DNA from 2 places in the Streptomyces sp. NPDC059037 genome. Region 2 is predicted to be linked to the other one. Evidence: riboswitches for the same ligand, from Rfam matches in the RefSeq annotation. Region 2 holds a riboswitch; the other holds the start of a gene.
The links. A riboswitch is a leader RNA that binds a small molecule or an ion and turns the genes downstream of it on or off. The one in region 2 is predicted to bind cobalamin.
Positions count from the first base shown of each region.

Region 1: another riboswitch for cobalamin. It lies ahead of ACFWY6_RS07180 (cobalamin biosynthesis protein); the one in region 2 lies ahead of metE (5-methyltetrahydropteroyltriglutamate--homocysteine S-methyltransferase).

Region 1 covers NZ_JBHYIG010000021.1:6,040-14,544, forward strand. The annotation lists gene ACFWY6_RS07160 (class II aldolase/adducin family protein) at 319-981, opposite strand; gene ACFWY6_RS07165 (lysozyme) at 1,159-1,899, shown strand; gene ACFWY6_RS07170 (anion permease) at 2,091-3,362, shown strand; gene ACFWY6_RS07175 (hypothetical protein) at 3,375-3,611, shown strand; cobalamin riboswitch at 3,742-3,880, shown strand; gene ACFWY6_RS07180 (cobalamin biosynthesis protein) at 4,005-5,006, shown strand; gene ACFWY6_RS07185 (cobyric acid synthase) at 5,003-6,511, shown strand; gene cobN (cobaltochelatase subunit CobN) at 6,508-8,505, shown strand, end outside.
Region 2 covers NZ_JBHYIG010000093.1:10,826-17,139, forward strand. The annotation lists gene metE (5-methyltetrahydropteroyltriglutamate--homocysteine S-methyltransferase) at 1-2,155, opposite strand, end outside; cobalamin riboswitch at 2,332-2,528, opposite strand; gene ACFWY6_RS20460 (amino acid ABC transporter permease) at 2,558-3,490, opposite strand; gene ACFWY6_RS20465 (amino acid ABC transporter permease) at 3,487-4,152, opposite strand; gene ACFWY6_RS20470 (transporter substrate-binding domain-containing protein) at 4,228-5,067, opposite strand; gene ACFWY6_RS20475 (amino acid ABC transporter ATP-binding protein) at 5,101-5,880, opposite strand.

The DNA of each region.
Region 1 (8,505 bases), on a different contig from region 2:
GTGCCCACCCGTTCTGCCGTGCGGAACGCCTGCCCACAAACGGAGCGGCCCGGGTGGGTGGGGAAGCCGCCGGAACACCTGCCCACAAACGGGGCGAGCAGGGCGGGTGGGGAAACCGCCGGAACACCTGCCCACAAACGGGGCGAGCAGGGCGGGTGGGGAAACCGCCGGAACACCTGCCCACAAACGGAGCGGGCAGGGCGGGTGGGGAAGCCGCCGGAACACCTGCCCACAAACGGGGCGGGCAGGGTGGGTGGGGAAGCCGTCGGGAACGCCTGCCCACAAACGGAGCGGCCTGAGGCTCAGCGGACGGGGTAGCTAGGTGTTGCTTTGGCCGTACCCCCGCAGTCGGTCCTCCGCTTCCCGTAGCTGGGCGTCCGACAGCAGGGTCGGTGTGTGGGCCGGGATCGCGCTTGCCGTCAGCCAGAGGCGGCACATCCATTCCAGCTGGGCCGTGCGGTCGTATGCCTGGTCCAGAGTGTCTCCGTATGTGATGGTTCCGTGGTTCTGGAGGAGACAAGCTGTGCGCTCGCGCAGGGCGTGCAGCATGTTCTCGGCCAACTCGTCCGAGCCGTACGGCGCATACCGGGCGACCCGGGCGGGGCCGCCCATCGAGGCCGCCATGTAGTGGATCGGCGGCAGCTCCGGCAGCAGCGTGGAGACGGCCGTGGCGTGCACCGCGTGGGTGTGGACCACGGCCCCGGCGGAGGTGTTGCGGTAGATCGCGAGGTGCATCGGCAGTTCGCTGGTCGGGGTGAGGGCGCCGAAGAGCCGGGTGCCGTCGAGGTCGACGCCGACCGCGTCCCGCGGTGCGAGGCGGTCGTAGGGGACCCCGCTCGGGGTGACCAGGACCGTGCCGCCGACGCGTACGGAGACATTGCCCGACGTGCCGACCACCAGGCCGTCCGAGACGGTCCTGCGAGCGGCCGCGACGAGATCGCCCCAGGCCCGTTCCACCGCGTCCTGCCGCTGCTCAGTCATGCCGTGATCCTGCCAGCCGGGGTCGCGGCACGGCAGTGCGGAGCCGGGGAGTCCGTATCGGCGCGTATGGGCATACATCCCCTTCTGGCGACGATTGGCTGGCGATCGCCCGGCATGCGGTGATCTTCCAGTAACCTCTGGGGGATTTGTCATGCACGTCGCCATCCGGGGGGAAATATGGCTCGTGATCACAAAGCGTCCCGTCGCCGCGCCCGCGTCATCGCCGCCTCAGTGGCAACGCTGGCCCTCAGCGGGACCGCCCTCGCCGAGATTCCGGTTTCGGCGGCGGGCAAGCCGAGGGGCCACGACGTCTCGTCGCACCAGAAGCACGTCAACTGGCAGAAGGCCAAGAGCAAGGGCGCACGCTTCGTGTACGTGAAGGCCACCGAGTCCCACACGTACCGCAATCCCCACTTCAAGCAGCAGTACAACGGCTCCCGCAACGCGGGCATCGTCCGCGGGGCGTACCACTTCGCCGTACCGAGCAAGTCGTCCGGCAGGAAGCAGGCCGCGTACTTCATGAGCCACGGCGGGCGCTGGCGGGGGGACGGCTGGACGCTGCCGCCCGCGCTCGACATCGAGCACAATCCGTACAGCAAACGCAAGTGCTACGGCCTCAGCAAGACCGGCATGGTCAACTGGATCAAGTCGTTCAGCAACGAGGTGCAGCGCCAGACGGGGCGCCGTCCCGTGATCTACACGACCACCAAGTGGTGGAACAACTGCACGGGCGGCAGCCGCGCCTTCGGGGCGAATCACGCACTGTGGCTCGCGCGCTGGTCGTCGACGTCGGGGACGCTGCCCAAGGGGTGGTCGTACTTGACCATCTGGCAGTACGACAACAGCGGCAGGCTGCCGGGTGATCAGAATCTCTTCAACGGCTCGATGAACCAGTTGAAGAGGTTCGCCCGAGGGTAGCCAAGAGCCCTTGGAAGCCCGGATTCCGGGCCTCGTGCCGCCGCTCCGGACGATCTCCGTCACGGTTGCGACGCAAGCGGAGCGGCGGCACTTCCGTTCGAGTCACCGCATGGCCCGGCCCAGTTCACTTTCCGTTCACTCAGGTTGCCTACGTTCCACATGCCACTGACGTCCAACAGAAGCCTGGGTAAATGGAACACATCACGCTTCTCCTCGGGATCGTGATCGTTACCGCTCTCGTGTTCGATTTCACGAACGGTTTCCACGACACAGCCAACGCGATGGCTACCACCATCTCGACCGGCGCTCTCAAGCCCAAGACGGCGGTGGCCATGTCCGCCGTGCTGAACCTCGTCGGAGCTTTCCTCTCCGTCGAAGTCGCCAAGACGATCTCTGGCGGCATCGTCAACGAGGACGGACTGAAGACAGAGGTCATATTCGCGGCCCTGGTGGGCGCGATCCTCTGGAATCTGCTGACCTGGCTGGTGGGCCTGCCCTCCAGTTCCTCCCACGCACTCTTCGGCGGCCTCATCGGCGCCGCCGTCATGTCGATGGGCTGGTCGTCGATCAACGGCGGCACCGTCGTCACCAAGATCCTGATCCCGGCCCTCGCCGCGCCGCTCGTGGCGGGTCTCGCCGCGATGGCGGCCACGCGCCTGACGTACCGGATCGGCCGCAACACCGACACCAAGGCGACCGCCAAGGGCTACCGCGCGGGCCAGATCGCCTCCGCCGGCCTCGTCTCGCTGGCGCACGGCACGAACGACGCGCAGAAGACCATGGGCATCATCACGCTCGCCCTGGTCACCGGCGGCGTCCTCAACCCCGGCGCGAACCCCCCGATGTGGGTCATCGTCTCGGCCGGTGTGGCCATCGCGCTCGGCACCTACCTGGGCGGCTGGCGCATCATCCGCACCATGGGCAAGGGCCTCACCGACCTCCAGCCGCAGCAGGGCTTCGCCGCCCAGACCAGCGCCGCGACGGTCATCCTCGCCTCGTCGCACATCGGCTTCTCGCTCTCCACCACGCAGTCCTGCTCCGGCGCCGTGATGGGCGCGGGCCTGGGCCGCAAGGGCGGTGTGGTCCGCTGGTCCACGGCGACCCGGATGTTCGTCGCCTGGGGTCTGACGCTCCCGGCCGCCGGCCTGGTCGGCGCGGGCGCCGAGTTCCTCACCAAGCAGGGCCCCTGGGGCATCGCGGCGACCGCGGCGCTCCTGGTCGGCGGCTCGGCCGTCATCTGGGTGCTCTCGCGGCGCAACGCCGTCGACCACACGAACGTCGCGGACGACGAGATCGGCGGCTCCGACGCGGAGCCGGCGGGCGTCGTGACCACCGCGATCGCCGCCGTCACGCCGCCGCCCACCGGCGCCGCCGCGACGGCCGCCGACGACGACCACGTCAAGGCCACCATCCCGGCCCCGACCGGCTCCGTGGCGGATCCCGCCCGGCCCGCCACGGTGTAAGGACAGATCAGCATGGACATCGACTGGGCAGCTCTCGGCTCCGTCTTCGGAGTCAGCCTCGCGGTGACGGTGGCCCTGGTGGGCCTGTTCACCCTCGGCATCGTCGGCCTCTCCAAGCACGAGGCGGCCACCTCCGGCGCCACTTCCGCCGCTGGCGGCAACGCGGTGGCGGCGCGCGCGGGCGCCTACCTGTGCTTCGCGCTGTGCACGGCCGCGGTGGCGTACGGGATCTATCTGATCGTCGCTTGACGGCCGGAGTTCGTCGCCTGACGACGGAGTTCAAGGTGGGGTGCAGGACGCTTCGGCGCCTTGCGCCCCACCTTCGTATGTGGGCCTTGGCACACTCTCCCGTCGCAGGTCAAAGGCGAGTTGACGGGCGTTCGCGGGGCGTGGTGGACTGCCGGAGCCATTACGGCGGCAGAAGAGGAAGCCGGTGCGAATCCGGCGCGGTCCCGCCACTGTCACCGGGGAGACGACTCCCCGTGAGCCAGGAACTCTCGCCCGCCGATCACGTCGAACCAGGGCGCGGACACCCTGAGTGAGGACATATCGCCATGCGCGGCCGCCCGTTGCCGGTTCCTGTGCCCCCGCCCGTCCAGGCCGGGCCCGTCGCTCCCCTTCACGTAACGGTCGGCTGAACCCATGTGTGCCGATCGCGACTTCGCGTACGGCGCCGCCGCCGGGCTCCTCGGTGATCTGCTTCTCGGTGATCCTCGCCGCGGGCATCCGGTCGCCGCGTTCGGGCGTGCGGCGGGTGCCGTCGAGCGTGTCCTGTGGCGGGACCACCGCGGGTGGGGTGCGCTGCATGCCGTGGTGTGCGCCGGCGGGGCGGCGGGTGCCGCCGCCCTTGCCTCTTCTCTTGTACGTCGCCACTCGCGCGCCGGGTCGGTCGCGCTGACCGCCGCCGCGACCTGGGCCGTGGTCGGCGGGACCTCGCTCGGGCGTGAGGCGCGGGCCATCGGCGGGGCGCTCGCCGCGGGGGACGTCGAGGTGGCGCGGGAGCGGCTGCCGCATCTGTGCGGGCGGGATCCGCAGGCGCTGGATGCCGATGGCATCGCGCGGGCCGTCGTCGAGTCCGTCGCCGAGAACACGTCCGACGCCGTCGTGGGGGCGCTGGTGTGGGGGGCCTTGGCTGGCGTTCCGGGGCTTGTCGGGTTTCGGGCCGTGAACACGTTGGACGCGATGGTGGGGCACAAGTCCGCGAGGTACCTCCGGTACGGGTGGGCGTCCGCTCGGCTCGATGACGTCCTGGGGTGGCCGGGAGCCCGGCTTACCGCCCTGCTGGCGGCTGCTGCTGGGGATTCGCCCTCCGGAGCGCTGCGGGCCTGGCGTGACGATGCCGCCAAGCATCCGAGTCCCAATGCGGGGCCTGTGGAGGCGGCCTTCGCGGGGGCGTTGGGGGTGCGGCTCGGGGGGACTCTCTCGTACGGGGGGCGGGTTGAGCATCGGCCTGTTCTCAACGGGGGTGGGCGGGACGTTGCCGTGGCTGACATCGAGCGGGCTGTGCGGCTGTCTCGGCGGGTTGGCTTGCTGGCGTTGGGGGTTGCCATGGCCGCTCGGGGGAATCGGAGCTCGGCAGCTGGGGCTGTGCCCACCCGTTCCGCCCTGCGGAACGCCTGCCCACAGCAAGGGAGACATACGTGAGTGGCGGACTACTGGTTGCCGGGACCACCTCTGACGCCGGGAAGAGCGTTGTCACCGCCGGGATCTGTCGGTGGCTGGCTCGCAAAGGGGTTTCCGTCGCGCCGTTCAAGGCGCAGAACATGTCGCTCAACTCCTTCGTCACGCGCGAAGGCGCCGAGATCGGGCGGGCGCAGGCCATGCAGGCGCAGGCCGCCCGCGTCGAGCCGAGCGCGCTGATGAACCCCGTGCTGCTCAAGCCGGGCAGCGACCGCAGCAGCCAGGTGGTGCTCATGGGGAAGCCTGTCGGAGAGATGAGTGCTCGGGGCTATCACGGTGGGCGGCAGGAGGCGCTCCTTTCCACCGTCGTGGGATGTCTTGAGGAACTTCGGGGCAGCTATGACGCCGTGATCTGCGAAGGCGCGGGCAGTCCCGCCGAGATCAATCTGCGGCGCACCGACATCGTGAACATGGGGATCGCTCGGGCTGCCCGCTTCCCCGTCGTTGTCGTGGGTGACATTGATCGTGGTGGCGTCTTCGCCTCCTTCTTCGGGACCACCGCGCTGCTCAGTGCCCAGGACCAGGAGCTGGTCGCCGGGTATCTCGTCAACAAGTTCCGGGGCGATGTGTCGCTGCTCGAACCCGGGCTCGACATGCTGCAAGGACTCACCGGGCGGCGCACGTTCGGTGTGCTGCCGTTCCAGCACGGGCTCGGCATCGACGAGGAGGACGGGCTGCGGGTGTCCCTGCGGGGTGCCGTGCGGGAGTCCGTCGTCGCTCCCCCGGTCGGCGAGGACGTGCTGCGGGTCGCCGTCTGTGCCGTACCGCTGATGTCGAACTTCACGGACGTGGACGCGCTCGCCGCCGAACCCGGTGTCGTCGTGCGGTTCGTGGACCGGGCCGAGGAACTCGTCGACGCCGATCTCGTGATCGTGCCGGGGACGCGCGGGACCGTGCGTGCCCTGGAGTGGCTGCGTGAGCGCGGCCTTGCCGACGCCATCGCGCGGCGTGCGGCCGAGGGGCGTCCCGTGCTCGGGATCTGCGGCGGCTTCCAGGTGCTCGGCGAGCACATCGAGGACGACGTGGAGTCGCGCGCGGGGGCCGTGGACGGGCTCGGGCTGCTGCCCGTGCGCGTGCGGTTCGCCCGCGAGAAGACCCTCGCCCGGCCGGTCGGCGAGGCCCTGGGCGAACCCGTCGAGGGGTACGAGATCCATCACGGCGTCGCCCAAGTCCTGGGCGGGGAGCCCTTCTTGGACGGCTGCCGCGTCGGCGAGGTGTGGGGCACGCACTGGCACGGCTCGCTTGAGAGCGACGCGTTCCGGCGGCGCTTTCTCACGGAGGTCGCGCGCGCCGCGGGGCGCCGTTTCGTGCCCGCGCCCGACACCAGCTTCGGCGCACTGCGCGAGGAGCAGCTCGACCTGCTCGGAGACCTGATCGAAGAACACGCGGACACGGACGCGCTGCTCAGCCTGATCGAGACCGGCACACCGTCCGGTCTCCCCTTCATCGCACCGGGGGCACCCTCATGACCGTCCTGCTTCTGTCCACCGCCGACACGGACTTGCTTGCCGCCCGTGCCTCGGGTGCCGGGTACCGCATCGGCAACCCGACCCGGGTCGACGTGCGGGAAGAGCTGCCCGCGCTCATCGAGGGTGCCGACATCGCCGTCGTACGCCTGCTCGGCGGCAAGCGGGCGTGGGAGGACGGGCTCGCGGCGCTGAAGGCCGCGGGGATCCCGACGGTGCTGCTCGGCGGCGAGGCCGTGCCGGACGCGGAGCTGATGGCCGAGTCGACCGTGCACGCGGGGTCCGTGGCCGAGGCGCTGCGGTATCTCGTCGAGGGCGGCACGGGCAATCTGCGCGAGCTGGTGCGCTTCCTCAAGGAGGACGTCCTCGCGGCGGGTCGCGGCCGGGCGTCGGCCGCCGACACGCATGAGCGGCAGAGTGCCGAGCCGCAGAAGATGCCCGAGTACGGGGTGCACGGCGTGCGGGAGTACGTCGAGGGCCGGCCCACCGTCGGTGTGCTCTTCTACCGGGCGCACCAGCTGTCCGGGAACACCGGCTTCGTGGACACGCTGTGCGACGCGATCGAGGCGCGGGGCGCCAACGCCCTTGCCGTGTACTGCGGTTCGCTGCGCGGCGCGGACGCGGGCCTGTACGAGATCCTCGGGCAGGCCGACGCCCTTGTCGCCACCGTCCTCGCGGCGGGCGGCACGCACGCGTCGGGCGCGAGCGCGGGCGGGGACGAGGAGGCCTGGGACATCGGCGCGCTCGCCGACCTCAACATCCCTGTGCTGCAAGGACTTTGCCTCACCTCGTCGCGGGCCACGTGGGACGCGTCGGATGCCGCGCTCTCCCCCATGGACGCCGCGATGCAGGTGGCGATCCCGGAGTTCGACGGGCGTGTCATCACCGTGCCGTTCTCCTTCAAGGAGCAGGGCCCCGACGACGTACCGGTGTACGTCGCCGACCCCGAGCGCGCCGCCCGGGTCGCCGGAATCGCCCTGCGCCACGCCCAGTTGAAGCACAAGCCGAACGCCGAGAAGAAGCTAGCGCTCGTCTTCACGGCCTATCCCACCAAGCACTCACGTGTCGGCAACGCCGTCGGGCTCGACACGCCCGCGTCGGCGGTGCGCGTGCTCGACTCGCTGCGCGATGCCGGGTACGTCGTCGAGGGCCACCCGGACAACGGCGACGAGCTGATCCACCGGCTGATCAACGCCGGTGGCCACGACGTCGAGTGGCTCACCGAGGAGCAGCTGGCCGCCGCGCCCGCGCGCGTGCCGCTCGCCGACTACCAGGCCTGGTTCGACAAGCTGGCCCCCGAGCTGCGCGACGGCATGCTGGAGGCATGGGGCGAGCCGCCCGGCAGCCTGTACGTGGACGGCGACGACATCGTGCTCGCCTCCCTGCAGTTCGGGAACGTCGTCGTGATGATCCAGCCGCCGCGCGGCTTCGGCGAGAACCCGATCGCGATCTACCACGACCCGGACATGCCGCCCTCGCACCACTACATGGCGGCCTACCGCTGGCTGGAGCTGTCCTTCGGCGCCGACGCGGTCGTGCACATGGGCAAGCACGGCACGATGGAGTGGCTGCCGGGCAAGGGCCTTGGCCTGAGCGGGAGTTGCGCCCCGGACGCGGTGCTCGGCGAGCTGCCGCTGATCTACCCGTTCATCGTGAACGACCCGGGCGAGGGCACCCAGGCCAAGCGGCGCGGGCACGCGACGGTGGTGGACCACCTGGTGCCGCCGATGGCGCGCGCGGACACGTACGGCGATCTGGCGAAGCTGGAGCAGCTGCTCGACGAGTACGCGCTCGTCAGCGACCTGGACCCGACGAAGGCCCCCGCCGTACGCGCGCAGATCTGGACGCTGGTGAAGGCCGCCGAGCTCCACCACGACCTGCATGTCGACGAGCAGCCCGACGACGGCGAGTTCGACGAGTTCGTCATGCACATCGACGGCTATCTCTGCGAGATCAAGGACGTGCAGATCCGCGACGGTCTGCACATCCTCGGCGGC
Region 2 (6,314 bases):
GGGAGTGGATGTCGTACACGCCGGGCCCGACCTCGCGGGGATAGCCGGACGCGCCGAGTTCGTCGGCGACCTGCATGTGCGAGCGGGCCGCCTCCAGGCTGATGACATCGGCGTCGAGGTCGTCGATGGCCTGGAGGATGTCGCCGAACTCGGCGTAGCACATGTGGGTGTGGATCTGGCTGTCCGGCCGTACGCCGCTCGTGCTGAGCCGGAAGGACTCGGTGGCCCAGGCGAGATACCCGCCGTGGTCGGCGGCGCGCAGCGGCAGCGTCTCGCGCAGCGCGGGCTCATCCACCTGGATCACCGAACTCCCCGCCGCCTCCAGGTCGTTGACCTCGTCGCGCAGGGCGAGCGCGACCTGGCGTGCGGTGTCGGCGAGGGGCTGGTCGTCGCGGACGAAGGACCAGGCGAGCATGGTGACCGGGCCGGTGAGCATGCCCTTGACCGGCTGCCGTGTGAGCGACTGGGCGTACGCGGTCCAGCGCACCGTCATCGGCTCGGGGCGGGAGATGTCGCCGGCCAGGATCGGCGGACGGACATAGCGCGTCCCGTAGGACTGGACCCAGCCGTGCTGCGTGGCGAGATATCCGGTGAGCCGCTCGGCGAAGTACTGCACCATGTCGTTGCGTTCGGGCTCGCCGTGCACCAGGACGTCGATGCCGGTCTTCTCCTGGAAGGAGATGACCTCGCGGATCTCGGCCTCGATGCGCTCCTCGTACGTGGCCGCGCCGATGCGGCCGGCGCGCAGGTCGGCGCGGGCGGTGCGCAGTTCGCCGGTCTGCGGGAAGGAGCCGATGGACGTCGTCGGCAACAGCGGAAGGCGCAGCCGTTCGCGCTGGGCGGCGACCCGCTCGGCGTACGTCTGGGAACGGCGGGTGTCCGCGTCGGTGACGGCCGCGGCGCGGGCGCGCACCACCGGGTCGCGGGTGAGCGAGGAACTGGCGCGCGAAGCCAAGTCGGCGCGATTCGCGGCGAGTCGGGCGGCAATGGCCCCGGTTCCTTCCCCCAGGCCACGGGCGAGGGTGGCGATCTCGCCGGTCTTCTGCCGGGCGAAGGCCAGCCAGCGGGCGATCTGCGGATCAAGCCCCTTCTCGGCGTCGGCGTCCAGCGGGACGTGCAGCAGGGAGCAGGAGGCGGCCACGTCGACGCGCCCGGCGAGCCCGAGCAACGTACCGAGCACGGCCAGGGACTTCCCCAGGTCGTTGATCCACACATTGCGGCCGTCGACGACGCCGGCGACAAGACGCTTGCCGGGCAGACCGCCGACGGCGGCGAGATCGTCGAGATTGGCGGCGGCGGGCCCGGTGAAGTCGATGGCGAGGCCGTCGACGGGAGCCTTCGCGAGGACGGGCAGGGCCTCTCCGAGCCGGTCGAAATAGGAGGCGACGAGCAGTCGGGGCCGGTCGGTGAGCGCGCCGAGATGGCGGTAGGCCCGGGCGACGGCGTTCAGTTCGGCCGGGCTGCGGTCCTGCACCAGGGCGGGCTCGTCCAGCTGAACCCACTCGGCGCCCGCGGCCCGCAGATCGGCGAGGACCTCGGCGTACACCGGAAGCAGCCGGTCGAGGAGCGTCAGCGGCTCGAAGTCCGGGGCGACGCCGGGGGCGGGCTTGGCGAGCAGCAGATAGGTGACGGGACCGACGAGGACGGGCCGCCCGGTGTGCCCGAGCGCGACGGCCTCGGCCAGCTCGGCGACCTGCTTGCGCGAGTCGGCGCCGAACACGACATCGGGCCCCAACTCGGGCACGAGATAGTGGTAGTTGGTGTCGAACCACTTGGTCATCTCAAGGGGCGCCACGTCCTGGGTGCCGCGTGCCATGGCGAAGTACCCGTCGAGCGGATCGGCTTCGACGGCGGCACGATGACGGTCCGGGACGGCGCCCACCATGACGCTGGTGTCCAGGACATGGTCGTAGTACGAGAAGTCCCCGGTCGGCACTTCGTGAATCCCGGCGTCGACGAGCTGCCGCCAGTTGTCGCGGCGCAACTCGGCGGCGGTCCGGCGCAGTTCGTCCGCGCCGACCCGCCCCTTCCAGTACCCCTCGATGGCCTTCTTCAGTTCCCGGTCGGCGCCTTGCCGGGGATAGCCGTACACGGTGGCCTCGGCAGTGCGGGCCGCGGATGTGCCGGTGGATGTGTCGGTGGATGCGGCGGTCACGGAACTCTCCTTCGCGAGTACTCGTCCTGATTCCCGGGACGGGACGAGGGCGCGAAGAAAGGGCGAGGAAGCCGAGCCCCTGGCATGGGATTGCCCCTGGGTGGGGATGCTCGCTTCCGCCGCCGACCCGCCCTCGAGGTCACCGAGATGCCGTGCGCTCCTTCGCGCACGGGCAGTGGCAGGTCTTCGGACTCACGGGCCCGCCGAGCCCTCCCGAAGGAGGACGAGGCACCTACTGGCCGTCGCTTCCCGGATCCGCAGGCGAATCCAGTGCGTATGACGGCGGTCGTTCCCGCTCACCGCTGCGGGGCAGTCCCGGATTCCCACCGGGTTCCCTCTTACGACGCGCCTGCCTGGCGGACAGGGCGAACCAGCTGCGTGGGGCAGCCTATACGTACGTGGTCACTTGCTGGAGGTGCCGTCCGTTCCCCCGAGATCGTCACGGCCCAAGTGCTCGCCCGGTGTCGCAAGCGTCTCGACCGCGTCCGCGGTGACCACCGCGCCGGTGGACTTCTTGCCGCGCCGCAGCCTGCCTTCCAGCCAGCTCGCGAAGGATGTGAGCGCGAAGTTCAGTACGACGAAGATCACCGAGACCACGGTGAAGCTGGCGATGGTGTTGGCGCCGTAGTTCGCGCTCATCGGGCGGACCGACGCGAGGAGTTCGGAGAACCCGATCAGCGCGCCGCCCAGCGCGGTGTCCTTCACGATGACCACCAGCTGGCTGACGATCGCCGGGAGCATCGCGGTGACCGACTGCGGCAGCAGCACGTGGCGCATGACCTGGTTCTTGCGCATGCCGATCGCCTTGGCCGCGTCGGTCTGGCCGCGGGGCAGGGACAGGATTCCGGCTCGTACGATCTCCGCGAGTACGGAGGCGTTGTAGAGGACGAGACCGGTGACGACGGCGTAGAGCGGCCGGCTGGCGGGGCTGATGTCGGTGTACTCGGAGTACGCCGCGTTCGCGAAGAGCATCAGGATCAGCACCGGGATGGCGCGGAAGAACTCCACGACGGTGCCCGCCGCGCCCCGCACCCACCAGTGGTCCGAGAGCCGGGCGATGCCGAACAGCGCCCCGAGCGGCAGCGCGATGACCATGGACAGTGCAGCGGCGATGAGCGTGTTCTTGAGCCCCGGCAGGATGTACGTCTCCCAGGCCCGGGAGTCCGTGAAGAAGGGCCGCCATTTGACCCACTCGAGCTGGTTCTTGTCGGCGAGGCTCTGGACCACCCACCAGATCAGGGCGGCGAGTGCGATCAGGAACACCACCGTGAGCAGCACATTGCGCCGCTTGGCGCGCGGCCCCGGGGCGTCGTACAGGACGTTCTGCGCACTCATCGCCTCACCGACACCTTCTTGCTCACCCAGCCGAGGAACAGCCCGGTCGGGAGGGTGAGGCAGATGAATCCGAACGCGAAGATGGCGGAGATGAGGATGAGTTGAGCCTCGTTCTCGATCATCTCCCGCATCAGCGCCGCCGCCTCGGCGACGCCGATCGCGGCGGCCACCGTGGTGTTCTTGGTCAGGGCGATCAGTACGTTCGCCAGTGGGCCCACCACGGAACGGAAGGCCTGCGGAAGAACGATGAGCCTCAGCACCTGGGGGAAGTTCAGGCCGATGGCACGCGCCGCCTCCGTCTGGCCCATGGGCACCGTGTTGATGCCGGACCGCAGCGCCTCACAGACGAACGACGCGGTGTAGACGATCAGACCGAGCACGGCGAGCCGGAAGTTGATCGTCGTGAAGTCGTCGGCGCCGAGGGTGACGCCGAGCGTCTGGAACAGGCCCAGCGAGGTGAAGACGATGATCACGGTGAGCGGGATGTTCCGGACCACGTTGACGTAGGCGGTGCCGAAGCCACGCATCAGCGGCACGGGACTGACGCGCATGGCGGCCAGCACCGTTCCCCAGATCAGGGCACCGATGGCGGAGTAGAAGGTGAGCTGCACCGTCACCCAGAAGGCAGCCAGCAGGTCGTAGCCTTCGAGAAAGTCGAACACGGTCTCCCGGCCTTCCGCGTACGTGAAGGGGCGACGCGCGCCGCCGCGAGGACGGCGCGCCTCGGGTCACCCGCCTCAGCTGACGATGACGCCGATCTTCGGTGCGGGCTCGTTCTTGTAGTTGGCCGGGCCGAAGTTCTTCTTGACGGCGTCGTCCCAGGCGCCGTCCTTGACCATCTTCTCCAGGGCGGTGTTGATCTGCGCCTTGAGATCGCTGCCCTTCTCTACGCCGATGCCGTAGTTCTCGTTGCTCAGCTTGAATCCGCCGAGCTTGAACTTGCCCTTGAACTCGGGCTGCGCGGCATAACCGGCGAGGATCGAGTCATCGGTGGTCAGGGCGTCGATGACCTTGTTCTCCAGGCCGGTCAGGCACTCCGAGTAGCCGCCGTACTCCTGCAGCTGGGCCTGCGGCGCGATCTTGTCCTTGACGTTCTGCGCGGATGTGGAGCCCGTGACCGAGCAGAGCTTCTTGTTGTTGAGGTCCGCGGGCTTCGTGATGGAGTCGTCGTCCGCCCGGATCAGGACGTCCTGGTGTGCCAGGAGGTAGGGGCCTGCGAAGTCGACCTTCTTCTCGCGCTCGGGGTTGATCGAGTACGAGGCGGCGATGAAGTCGACGTCACCGCGCTCGAGCAGCGTCTCGCGGTCGGCGCTCTTGGCTTCCTTCCACTCGATGTCGCCGGGGTCGTGTCCCAGCTCCTTGGCGACGTAGGTGGCCACGTCGACGTCGAAGCCCGTGTACTTGCCGTCCGGCGTCTTCAGGCCGATGCCCGGCTGGTCGAACTTGATGCCGATGGTGATCTTCTTGCCGTCCGAGCTCGTGTCGCCGCCGCCGTCGTCGTCCGAACTGCAGCCGGCGGCGGTCAGGGACAGCACGAGCGCAGCGGCGGCCGTGACAGTGACCTTGTGAAGCTTCATGGTGATCATTCCTAGTGCTCAAGGCCCCCCGGATCAGTGGTGCAGGATCTTCGAAAGGAAGTCCTTGGCCCGCTCGCTGCTCGGGTTGCTGAAGAACTGCGCGGGGGTCGTCTCTTCCACGATGCGGCCATCCGCCATGAACACCACACGGTTGGCGGCCGAACGGGCGAACCCCATCTCGTGGGTGACGACGACCATGGTCATTCCGTCATGGGCGAGCTGCTGCATCACCTCGAGCACCTCGTTGATCATCTCGGGGTCGAGCGCGGAGGTCGGCTCGTCGAAGAGCATGATCTTCGGGTCCATGGCCAGCGCTCTGGCGATCGCGACGCGCTGCTGCTGGCCACCGGAGAGCTGCGCGGGGTACTTCTCCGCCTGGGAGCCGACGCCCACCCGGTCGAGCAGTTGACGCGCCCGGTCCTCGGCTGCCTTCTTGTCCTTCTTACGCACCTTGACCTGGCCGAGCGTCACGTTGTGCAGCACGGTTTTGTGCGCGAAGAGGTTGAAGGACTGGAAGACCATGCCCACATCGGCCCGCAACGCGGCCAGCTCACGGCCTTCGTCGGGCAGGGGCTTTCCATCGATGACGATCTCACCCGAATCGATGGTCTCCAGGCGATTGATGGCACGGCACAGCGTGGATTTCCCGCCCCCGGACGGCCCGATGACGACGACAACCTCGCCACGGGCAATGGTCAGGTCGATGCTCTGGAGGACATGCAGCTCGCCGAAGTGTTTGTTGACGCCGCTCAGCACAACCAGATCGCCTGTGGCCGGGGTGGGAATTTCATTGGTCACGGCTACTCCGCTCATCGGCTTTCATACTCCGTCTTCCAGGAGGAAGCCGCACGCCGAGAGCGGCGCAAGGTAGAAAATGCAGGTCAGGCCCCCTTTGCCGCCGGTTCAATGATCGCCACGCACATCGTCGGCCACCTGGAGCGGCCGCGTCACATCCGCGGCCTCCTCCAGAACCGCACGCAGCCGCACACCCCCGACACCAGCTGCTCTGCTTCAGCGACACCGGCTTCACCGACGACCTGCGAGAAACCGCTGGTCACACCTCGACGGCACTACTGCGGCCGTCCAGTTTCATCCCGCCTCCGCGAGCGAAGACACGGGACGCGTCGCCGTGAGTGACGCCGAATCGCTCAGGCAGTTCCTTCGTATGAGTTCCTCGAACTTGGCGGCCCCAGAGTTTCCCGAGAGGCCCCCTCTCGTTGATCCGGGAGAACGAGGACCGGATTTCC